One region of the Actinoplanes sp. NPDC051537 genome, then DNA from elsewhere that is predicted to be linked to it. Evidence: riboswitches for the same ligand, from Rfam matches in the RefSeq annotation. Region 1 holds a riboswitch; each other region holds the start of a gene.
The links. A riboswitch is a leader RNA that binds a small molecule or an ion and turns the genes downstream of it on or off. The one in region 1 is predicted to bind S-adenosylmethionine.

Region 1 (3,255 bases):
CCAGCTCGTAGAGGGCCCGGCCCACGCCCCGCCGCCGCGCGGACGGCAGCACCCGCAGCTCGACGTCCAAAGTGCCCAAATTGTCGGCTTGAGAGAAGGCGAGCTCGAGGTGGCCGACCGGCTCGCCCGCGAGGCGCGCCAGGTAGTGCTCGACCGCGTAGCTCGCGGCCGGCGTCGCCACGGTGGCCGCGAACGCCGCCGGCGTGAGCGGCTCGATGTCACCGCGGTCGCGGACGGCACAGGCGCGGTAGATCTCGTAGGCGTCGGCCGCCGAGACGAGCGGGCCCGTGGAAAGCGTCATGGCCGCCACCCTCGCGGGTCGACGGCCATGACGCGAACGAATTTGGTCGGGAGGGTGGACGCACAGCGCCTCCGGCACTGGGGTCGTTGGGCACCTCGAGAGATTGTCGCCAAGCTCGAAAGGTGAGGGGCCTCGTACGGCGTCGGCCCTCCCGCAGAGAGCATCTTGCCGACGCTGAGATGCCCGCGCAAGTCCTCCGGGGATGGAATCTTCAACTATTGGCAGACAGTCGATTACCGACAGTCATCCCAGCAGGCCGGCCTCTCGGGCCCCGCGCAGCGACGGCTTGATCTCATGAGTGGGTCCGACGAGCCCCGCCACCGCGTCCAGGGTCTTGAGTCCCTCGCCCGTGTTGTAGACGACGGTCTCCTTGTCGGGGTCGAGCTTGCCGCTCGCCACCAGCTTCTTGAGCACCGCGACGGTGGTGCCGCCCGCGGTCTCGGCGAAGATACCGGTCGTCTCGGCGAGCAGCCGGATGCCGGCGCGGATCTCGTCGTCGTCGGCGTAGTCCATCCAGCCGCCGGTGCGCCGGACCGACTCGATGGCGTACGCGCCGGCCGCCGGGTCGCCGATGTTCAGCGATTTCGCGATGCCGGTCGGCTTCACCGGGACGATCTCGTCGGTGTCGTTGTGCAGCGCCACCGCGATCGGGTTGCAGCCGGCCGACTGGGCGCCGAAGACGGTCCAGCCGCCCTCAGGCGCGGTGGCCAGGCCGATCTCGACCAGCTCCGAGAACGCCTTGTCCACCTTGGTGAGCAGCTCGCCGGAGGCCATCGGGATGACGACCTGGGCCGGGATGCGCCAGCCGAGCTGCTCGGCGACCTCGTAGCCCAGCGTCTTGGAGCCCTCGGCGTAGAACGGGCGGACGTTCACGTTCACGAACGCGGTGTCCTCGAACTCGTCGGTCTCGACCAGCTCGCCGCAAAGGCGGTTCACGTCGTCGTACGAGCCCTCGATCGCGACCAGCTCGCCGCCGTAGACCGCAGTGGTGATGACCTTGCCCTGCTCCAGGTCGTACGGGATGAAGACGATGCTGGGCACGCCGGCCCGGGCGGCGTGCGCGGCCACCGAGTTGGCCAGGTTGCCGGTCGAGGCGCAGGCGAAGCGGGTGAAGCCGAGGCCGCGGGCGGCGGTGAGCGCCACCGACACGACCCGGTCCTTGAACGAGTGGGTCGGGTTGGCCGAGTCGTCCTTGACGAACAGCGGCGCGCGCAGCCCGACGGCGGCGGCCAGTGCCGGCGCGCTCACCAGCGGGGTCAGGCCGGGGTCGAGGGTGACCCGGGTGGCCGGGTCCTGGCCGGCGGGCAGCAGCCCGGCATAGCGCCAGATGTTCTGCGGTCCGGCCTCGATCTGCTCACGGGTCACCCGCGCGAGAGCGGCCTGGTCGTAGGCCACCTCGAGCGGGCCGAAACACTCGTAACAGGCATGCTGGGCGACCAGCGGGTATTCGGCGCCGCACGCGCGGCAGACGAGGCCACGGGCCGGGGAGTCGGTGGCAGAGGGTGTGCTGACGGCAGACGTCATCGAGGCCTTCCTCTCATCTTTCCCCGCGGCGACCTGCCGGGCGGGGACGGAATTAGCACCTGCCGCGTGCGGCCTCGTCATCGAGACAAACACGGTGGTTGCCGGGGCTTCATCGGGCCGTTCCCTCTGCCCCTCTGGATGAGGTATTCAGTTGTGTTTCCAACACCTTACGTCGCCCTCAGGAAAAGGCGATCCCGGTATCCCGAGGTGTGAGCGACCTCCCTACGAGGTGATGTCCTTCCGGGTGAACCGCCAGAACGCCAGCGACCAGAACAGCGTGGCGTAGCAGACCGCCGCGATCGCCCCCTTGACCAGGTCATCCACCTGTGGCGGGGTGGAGAGCAGGCCGAGCCAGGCGTCGCTGTAGTGGGTCGGCAGGCCGACCCGGATGCTGCCCAGGGCGGTGATCTGGTCGAGGATGCTGGAGAGGATCCAGAGCAGCACCGCGCCGCCGACCGCGCCCAGCGCCGCGTCGGTCAGCACCGAGAGCAGGAACGCCAGCCCGGCCACCACCATCATGATCACGGCGAGGTAGGCGACGATGCCGAGCAGCCGGAGCAGCCCCTGGCCGGGCGGGATGGCGGCGGCCACCGTGCTGCCGAGCGGGTGCCAGCCGTACCGCAGGGTGCCGACGAGCAGGCCGGTTGCGGTCAAGATCAAGAGCGCCAGCAGCGCGTACGCGAGAGCCACCACCAGCTTGACCGCCAGCAGCCGCGCCCGTGGCACCGGGATCGCCAGCAGATAGCGCAGGCTCCCCCAGCTCGCCTCGCTGGCCACCGGGTCGCCGCAGAACAGCGCCACCACCACGACCAGCAGGAAGCCGGCCGAGACCGCGAGGCAGAACAGCGCGAAGTTGAGCCCGCCCGAGGTGGCCAGGTCGACCAGGCTGCCGAACGCCCCGCCGCCGTTGTTGTCGTCGCCGCCGTTGCCGCCGCCGAACTCGAACGCGACCAAAATGATCAAGGGCAACAGAACCATGAAACCCAGGGCCAATTGGGTACGCCGACGCGTCGCCTGCCGCTTGACCTCGGCCCACACCGGCAGCGTCGCCGACGCCCGCCATCCCACCGCCCCGCCCACCGCCCTGGTACGGACTGAAGGCTTGCCCGCTGCCGCGCTCATCGGTCCCCACTTCCCCGCGAGTTGTCGCCGACCAGGGCCAGGAACGCGTCCTCGAGCCGCCGGCGCGGCACCACCCGGTCGACGTCGACGCCGGCCCGCACCAGCGAGGCCACCACCTCGGCCCGGGGTGTGCCGTTCATGTCCACGATCAGGCCGGACGGCCCGTCCGGGGTCACCGAGCGCACGCCCAGCTCTTCCAGCACCCGGGAAGCGGCCGGCACGTCGGAGACGTCGAGCAGCACCGACGGCGACTCCCCGACGATGTCGTCGACCGGGCCCGACGCCACAATCCGGCCCTTGTTGACCAC
Region 2 (3,255 bases), on a different contig from region 1:
GGCGAGCGGGCTGACCGCCGCGGCGAGGGCGTCGAACGTGTACTCCGGCAGCGGCGCCGAGCCGCCGTGGCCGGGCAGGTCCGGGGCCAGCCAGCGTCCCGGCCAGCGCTCGGCGAGCAGTGGCCGCCACCCGGACCAGACGTCGGCGGTCGCACCCAGCCCGTGCAGCAACAGCAGCAGCGGCTCGCCCCGGCCGCCGCCCGTGACCCGCAGCCCGCCGTCAGACATCCCCGACCTCGATCACCCGCGTCGCCGGGGCGGCATCGCCGGCGCGCCGCCGCAACTCGGCCCGGTCGGGGTCGGCCATGAAGGACTCGTAGCCGGCCCGGTCGCGGAACCGGATCAGATGCACCTCGGCCGCGCCGTCGACGCCGCGGGTGCGCCGCTCGAGGACGCCGCCGTGCCGCGGCAGCAGCTCGAGCACCTCGTCCTCGTAGCGCCGCCCCGCCGCGGCCCGTCCCGGCGCCATCTCGACGATCGCGGCCAGCAGCAGTCCGTCCGTGCTCATGCCAGCAGAACCCCCAGCGCCCCGAGAAGGCTGTCGATGTCGTCGGTCGTCGTGCCCAGGCCGAAGCTTGCCCGCAACAGGCCCGCTTCGCCACAGCCGGCGTTCCCGGGAAGGCCGGCCAGACGCCGGACCAGGGGGTGGGCGCAGAACTGGCCCGCTCGCACCCCGATCCCGAACGTGTCGGCCAGCTTCTCCGCGACGGCTACGGGGTCGCGGCCGGGCAGCGCGATGGAGACGATGCCCACGCGCTCGACTTCCTCTGCGGCCGTACCGAACAAACTCACCTCGACCGCGCCGGGCAGGTGCCGCAAGCCCTCCCGCAGGCGGGCGAGCAGCTGCTGCTCGTGCGTGTGCAGCGCGGCGCGGTCGGTCTCCAACAGCGCCGCGCACACCGCGCCCAGCGCGACCGCGCCCAGCAGGTTCGGAGTGCCGCCCTCGTGCCTCGCCGGGCCGGTCGCCCAGCGCACGTCGCCGGCCCGATCACCGACCCACGCGCTCGCCCCGCCGCCGGCCAGATACGGCTCGGCGCGATCGAGCCAGTCCGCGCGGCCGGCGAGCACCCCGGCCCCGAACGGTGCGTACAGCTTGTGCCCGGAGAGCGCGACGTAGTCGGCGTCCAGTTCGGCCAGCGACACCGGCGCGTGCGGGGCGAGCTGGGCGGCGTCGACCGCGATCCGGGCGCCGTGCCGGTGGGCGACCTCGGCCAGGGCCCGCACCGGCCACACCTCACCGGTCAAATTGCTCGCTCCCGTGACCGTTAGCAACGCCGGTCCGCGCAGGTCACGCAGCGCACGGTCGGCCGCCGTCACCGCCTCGGCCGGCGACGAGGGCGCGGGCAGCCGGAGCACCGACGGCCAGGGCAGCAGGTTCGCGTGGTGCTCGCCGTCGAAGACGACCGTGGTCGTGCCCGGCGGCAGGGCGCGGGCCAGCAGGTTGAGCGCGTCGGTGGTGTTGCGGGTGAAGACGACCTGGTCAGCGGGCCGGCAGCCGAGGAACGTGGCGACGACGGCGCGCGCCCGCTCGTACTCCAGGGTGGACGTCCGCGACCGCGGGCCGGCGCCGCGGTGGACGCTGCCGTAGGTGGGGAGCAGGTCGTTCACGGCGTCGGCGGCCACTCGTACACAGGGCGCCGTCGCGGCGTAGTCGAGGTGGACAAATCCGGCGCCGATGACATCGAGGTCGGCTGTTTGCACGGCGAGGGACACGGACATACCTCCGCAAAAGGGGACCCTCTCGCGGGTCCGCGCTTGCCCGCGCCGGTCGGCGAAGGCCCGGTCCTCACCCGGGGCACCCCATCGCGGATGGAAGGGTTGCCGGTCAGCAAGCCGGGGCTGTGCGCTGACACTCATGACCTGCCCGACAACGTACCAAATAAGGTGGTCGCCATGTATGCGCAGGAGTGGGCCGAGTGGCACGCCGCGGTCGAAGGCCGCCGGTCGGCGCCGCACGGGTTCCTCTCGATCACCGGGATGTACTGGCTGACCGCGTCGCCGCAGCGCTTCGACGACGTGCCGGGCGCATGGTCGGTGACATCGAACGGCGTAACCGTCACGCTGAGCTCGGGCGAGATGCTCACCGTGGGTGGGGTGCCGCTCGCCGGTTCGCACGACTTCGGCGCGGTCGACGAGGAGGGCGTCGACGCCGCGTTCGGCGATGCCGTCGCCGAGATAGCCCGGCGCGGGTCCGGCTACGTCCTCCGGCCGCGCCATCCGGACAACAAGAGACGGCTGACGTACGCGGGGACGCCCGCATTCCCGCCCGACGAGCGGTGGATCGTTCCAGGCCGCTGGACCGCGTTCGCCGCGCCGGAGACGGTCACGCTGGCCACGGTCGTCGACGGCCTCACCGACGCGGACGAGGCCGCCGGCCGGGTCGACTTCGAGATCGCCGGCGTGCCGCTGAGCCTGCTCACCTTCGCCGGCGGCCCGGGCGCGCTCACCACGCTGTTCTCGGACACCACGGCGGGCGTCACCACGTACCCCGCAAGCCGCCGTTTGCCGATCCCCCAGCCCGCCGCCGACGGCACCGTGCTGCTGGATTTCAATCGCGCGACGAACCTGCCGTGCGCCTACACGGATTTCGCCACCTGCAGCCTGGCGCCGCCGGAGAACCGCCTGCCGGTGGCGATCGAGGCCGGGGAGCAGATCCCGCTCGATCGCCGCTAGCTCTCGCCGCTCATCGGCCGCTCGCGCCGCCCGCCCGCTGCTGGCGCCGCCCGGCGCTTGGGCCGCCCGGCGCTTGGGCCGCCCGGCGCTTGGGCCGCCCGGCGCTTGGGCCGCCCGGCGCTTGGGCCGCCCGGCCGCTTGGGCGCCGCTTGCCGGCCTTTGGTGCCGCTCGCCCGCCGCTAGCGCCGCTCGCCGGTGATGTATCCCTCGAGGTTGCTGCGCTCGGTCTCCAGCTCGTCGATGCGGTTCTTCACCACGTCGCCGATGCTGACCACCCCGACCAGCCCGCCGTCCTCGAGCACCGGAACGTGCCGGAACCGATGATCGGTCATGAGCCGCGCCACGTCCTCGATCGCCGCTTCGGGCGACACCGACCGAACGCTGACCGTATGGATCCGGCTCACCGGCTCCCCCAGAACCGCCGCCCCCCGAGCCGCGAGCGCCCGCACCACGTCCCGCTCGCTGACGATCCCGTCGACCCGGCTGCCGTCCCCCGACACGATCACCGCGCCGATCTTGTGCTCGGCGAGAAGGGCCAGCAGCCGGCTGACGTCCGAGTCCGGCGTCACGGTGACAACCTTG
Region 3 (3,255 bases), on a different contig from region 1:
CGGGCGCGGGCGCGGCGGAGCTTCGGGCCGGCGCGGGCGCGGGTCCGACCTCGCGGGCGCTGCTCTGGCTGCCGGTGCAGGCGCTGACCGGGGTGGCGCTCGGCCTGCCGGCGCTGCTCTGCGTGGGCAACATCGTGGTCGCGGTGATCGCCGCCTCGCTCTGGTGGGCGTTCGGGTCGCGGGACGGGCCGCGGCTCTTCGTCGACGTGCCCGTGCACGGCTGGGCGACCGCGCTCACCCTCGGTCCACTGCAGATCGTCCTGCTCGCCTTCCTCGCCTACCTGTGCTTCCCGCCCATGGCCCGCGCGCACGCCCGGGTCTGCCTGGCGGTGCTGTCGCACACGACCGACGAGGAGCTGGCCGAGCGGGTCGCCGTGCTGACCCGCACCCGCGCCGACGTGCTCGACGCGCACGGCGCGGAGCTGCGCCGGATCGAGCGCGACCTGCACGACGGCACGCAAGCCCGGCTCGTGGCCATCGCGATGCGGCTGGCCGTGGCCCGCCAGGCCTTCGCCGACAACCCGCGCGACGAGCAGTTCGTGGCCGACCTGCTGCGGGACGCGCACGAGGGGACGGAGGAGGCGATGACCGAGTTGCGCGAGGTGATCCGCACCGTCTACCCGCCGATCCTCGCCGACCGGGGTCTCGACGGCGCGCTGACGGCCGTGACCTCGCGCTGCGGCGTGCCGGCCCGGCTCGACATGGGCGACCTCGGGCGGGTGCCGGCGGCGGTCGAGGCCACGGTCTACTTCGCGGTCGCCGAGGCGCTGACCAACGTCACCAAGCACAGCCGTGCGACCGCGGCCGGCGTCCGCGTCAGCCGCACCGCCGACCGGCTGTCGGTGGTGATCACGGACAACGGCACCGGCGGCGCCGACGATCGGCGGGGGACCGGCCTCGACGGGATTCGTCGCCGGGTTCTCGCGCTCGACGGCGCCCTCGCCCTCGACAGCCCGGCCGGCGGCCCGACGGCGATCACCGTGGAGCTGCCGTGCGGGTCGTGATCGCCGAGGACAACGTCCTGCTCTCCACCGGGCTGGAACTGCTGCTGGGCCGGGCCGGCTTCCGCATCGCGGCCGTCGCCGAAGACGCGGACGCGTTCCTCGCCGCCGTCCGGGAGTATCGGCCCGACGTCACGATCGTCGACATCCGGCTGCCGCCGTCGTTTCGTGACGAGGGCATCCGGGCCGCCCTCCAGGCGCGCCGGGAGCACCCCGGCCTGCCGGTCCTGGTGCTGTCGCAATATGTGGAGCAGCAGTACGCCGCCGAGCTGCTCGCCACCGCCGGCGGTGGCGTCGGCTACCTGCTCAAGGACCGGGTCAGCCGGGTCGACGAGTTCGTCGACGCGCTGCGCCGGGTCGCGGCCGGCGGCACCGCGATGGATCCCGAGGTCATCGCCCAGCTCGTCCGCCGCGCCGGCGACCCGATCGACGCCCTCACGCCGCGCGAACGGGAGGTGCTCGCCCTGATGGCCGAGGGACACGACAACAACGCGATCGCCCGCCAGCTGGTCATCACCGACAACGCCGTCCACAAACACATCGGCAACATCTTCGCCAAGCTGGGCCTCACCGTGACCGACAGCGGCCACCGTCGCGTTCTCGCCGTTCTCGCCTACCTCAACGCCGCCGGTCCTGCGCCCGCCTGAACGCGCGGCCGCCGGGGTGAGTGGTTCGCCCCCGGTTGCGGCGGGGCGGGCGCTGGCGGGCGGCGCTGGCGGGCGGGCGCTGAGGGCGGGCGCTGGCGGGCGGGCGCTGAGGGCGGGCGTCGCGCAGCGGGCGTCGCGCGGCGGTGGAATCGCCTTGCGCGGCGAGCGCTGTGGATGCCAAGGTGTCGGCAGGTCATGAGTGCCAGCGTTCAGCCCCGGCTTGCTGGCCGGCAACCCTCCTTTCGCGGGCGGGGTGCCCCGGGTGAGGACCGGGTCCGGCGCACGGGGCGCCGGGCAAGTCGCGAATGGAGCGTTGCCATGCCCTTTCCCGCTGCCGTCACGTCGTCGCCCGTTCTCGAGGGCGACCGGCTGCGTCTCGAGCCGCTCGACCGGCGCCACGCCGCCGACCTCGCGCTCGCCGCCGAGGAGAGCCGGGACGCGTACCGCTTCACCTGGGTGCCGCGGGCCGAGGAGGCCGGCGACTACATCGAGGAACAGCTCGGGCGGGCCGCGACCGGGTGGCTGATGCCGTTCGCGCAGATCTGGCGCGGGCGCGCGGTCGGGGCGACGGCCTATCTGGACCCGCGGCTCTGGCCCGGCCGCGACGAGCTCTTCGCGGTGGAGATCGGCTTCACCTGGCTGGCGGCCTCGGCCCAGGGGACCGGCCTCAACACCGAGGCCAAACACCTGCTTTTCGGGTACGCGTTCGAGCAGTGGCGGGTCCAGCGGGTCGACCTGAAGACCGACGCCCGCAACGGCCGCTCCCGGGCGGCGATCGAGCGGGTCGGCGGCCGGTTCGAGGGCGTGCTGCGCTCGTTCGGCCGGTCGTGGGCGCCCGGAGAGGAGGGCCGGCTGCGCGACTCGGCCATCTTCTCGGTGCTGGCCGCGGAATGGCCCGCGATCAAGGCCGCCGGCCGGAAGCCTTAGGCTCACACCATGGCGAGCCGGATCGGGGACATGATCGTCGACTGTGCCGACGCCGAGCTGCTGGCCACCTTCTGGTGCGACGTGCTCGGCTACCGCGTCTTCGCCCGGGACGACACCGGCGTGGCCATCCGCGGCGCCCCGGCCAGCCCCGACATCCTGTTCATCCGGGTGCCCGAGCGGAAGACGGCGAAGAACCGGCTGCATTTCGACGTGTGCCCGACCGACCGCTCCCAGGACGAGGAACTGGCCCGCCTGGTCGCCCTCGGCGCGCGCGAGTCGTCGATCAAGGGCAGCGGCTCGTGGGTCGTGCTCGAAGATCCGGAGGGCAACGAGTTCTGCCTGATGGCGAAGCGGATCCCGGCCGAGCCCGAGCCGTTCCACGAGGCCTGACCGGTGCGGATCGCGGCCTGCCAGACCCCGGAGATTCTCGGCGACGTGGACGCCGCGATCGCCGTGGTGCGCGACTTCGCGGGCCGGGCGCCGGATGCCGACCTGCTGCTGTTCCCGGAATGCTTCCTCCAGGGATATCTGGTCACCGAGCAGCACGTACGCGGGACGGCCCTCGAACTGGGCTCGCCCGGGCTCGCGGACGTCGTCGCCCGCCTCCCGGAGCGGCAGACGCTGGTGCTCGGGATCATCGAGCGGCGGGGCACGCGGTTCTTCAACACGGCGCTGGTGCT

Region 2: another riboswitch for S-adenosylmethionine. It lies ahead of ACZ6TB_RS44450 (aminotransferase class V-fold PLP-dependent enzyme); the one in region 1 lies ahead of thrC (threonine synthase).
Region 3: another riboswitch for S-adenosylmethionine. It lies ahead of ACZ6TB_RS12110 (GNAT family N-acetyltransferase); the one in region 1 lies ahead of thrC (threonine synthase).

Annotation. Positions count from the first base shown of each region.
Region 1 is NZ_JBVJIU010000012.1:314,099-317,353, forward strand. It holds gene ACZ6TB_RS29590 (GNAT family N-acetyltransferase) at 1-301, opposite strand, end outside; gene thrC (threonine synthase) at 545-1,825, opposite strand; SAM riboswitch class I at 1,836-1,970, opposite strand; gene ACZ6TB_RS29600 (ABC transporter permease) at 2,048-2,947, opposite strand; gene ACZ6TB_RS29605 (alpha/beta fold hydrolase) at 2,944-3,255, opposite strand, start outside.
Region 2 is NZ_JBVJIU010000027.1:61,165-64,419, reverse strand. It holds gene ACZ6TB_RS44460 (alpha/beta fold hydrolase) at 1-228, opposite strand, end outside; gene ACZ6TB_RS44455 (hypothetical protein) at 221-508, opposite strand; gene ACZ6TB_RS44450 (aminotransferase class V-fold PLP-dependent enzyme) at 505-1,719, opposite strand; SAM riboswitch class IV at 1,747-1,861, opposite strand; gene ACZ6TB_RS44445 (DUF1684 domain-containing protein) at 1,894-2,673, shown strand; gene ACZ6TB_RS44440 (CBS domain-containing protein) at 2,853-3,255, opposite strand, start outside.
Region 3 is NZ_JBVJIU010000004.1:512,129-515,383, forward strand. It holds gene ACZ6TB_RS12100 (sensor histidine kinase) at 1-1,004, shown strand, start outside; gene ACZ6TB_RS12105 (response regulator) at 992-1,648, shown strand; SAM riboswitch class IV at 1,840-1,955, shown strand; gene ACZ6TB_RS12110 (GNAT family N-acetyltransferase) at 1,967-2,575, shown strand; gene ACZ6TB_RS12115 (VOC family protein) at 2,585-2,965, shown strand; gene ACZ6TB_RS12120 (carbon-nitrogen hydrolase family protein) at 2,969-3,255, shown strand, end outside.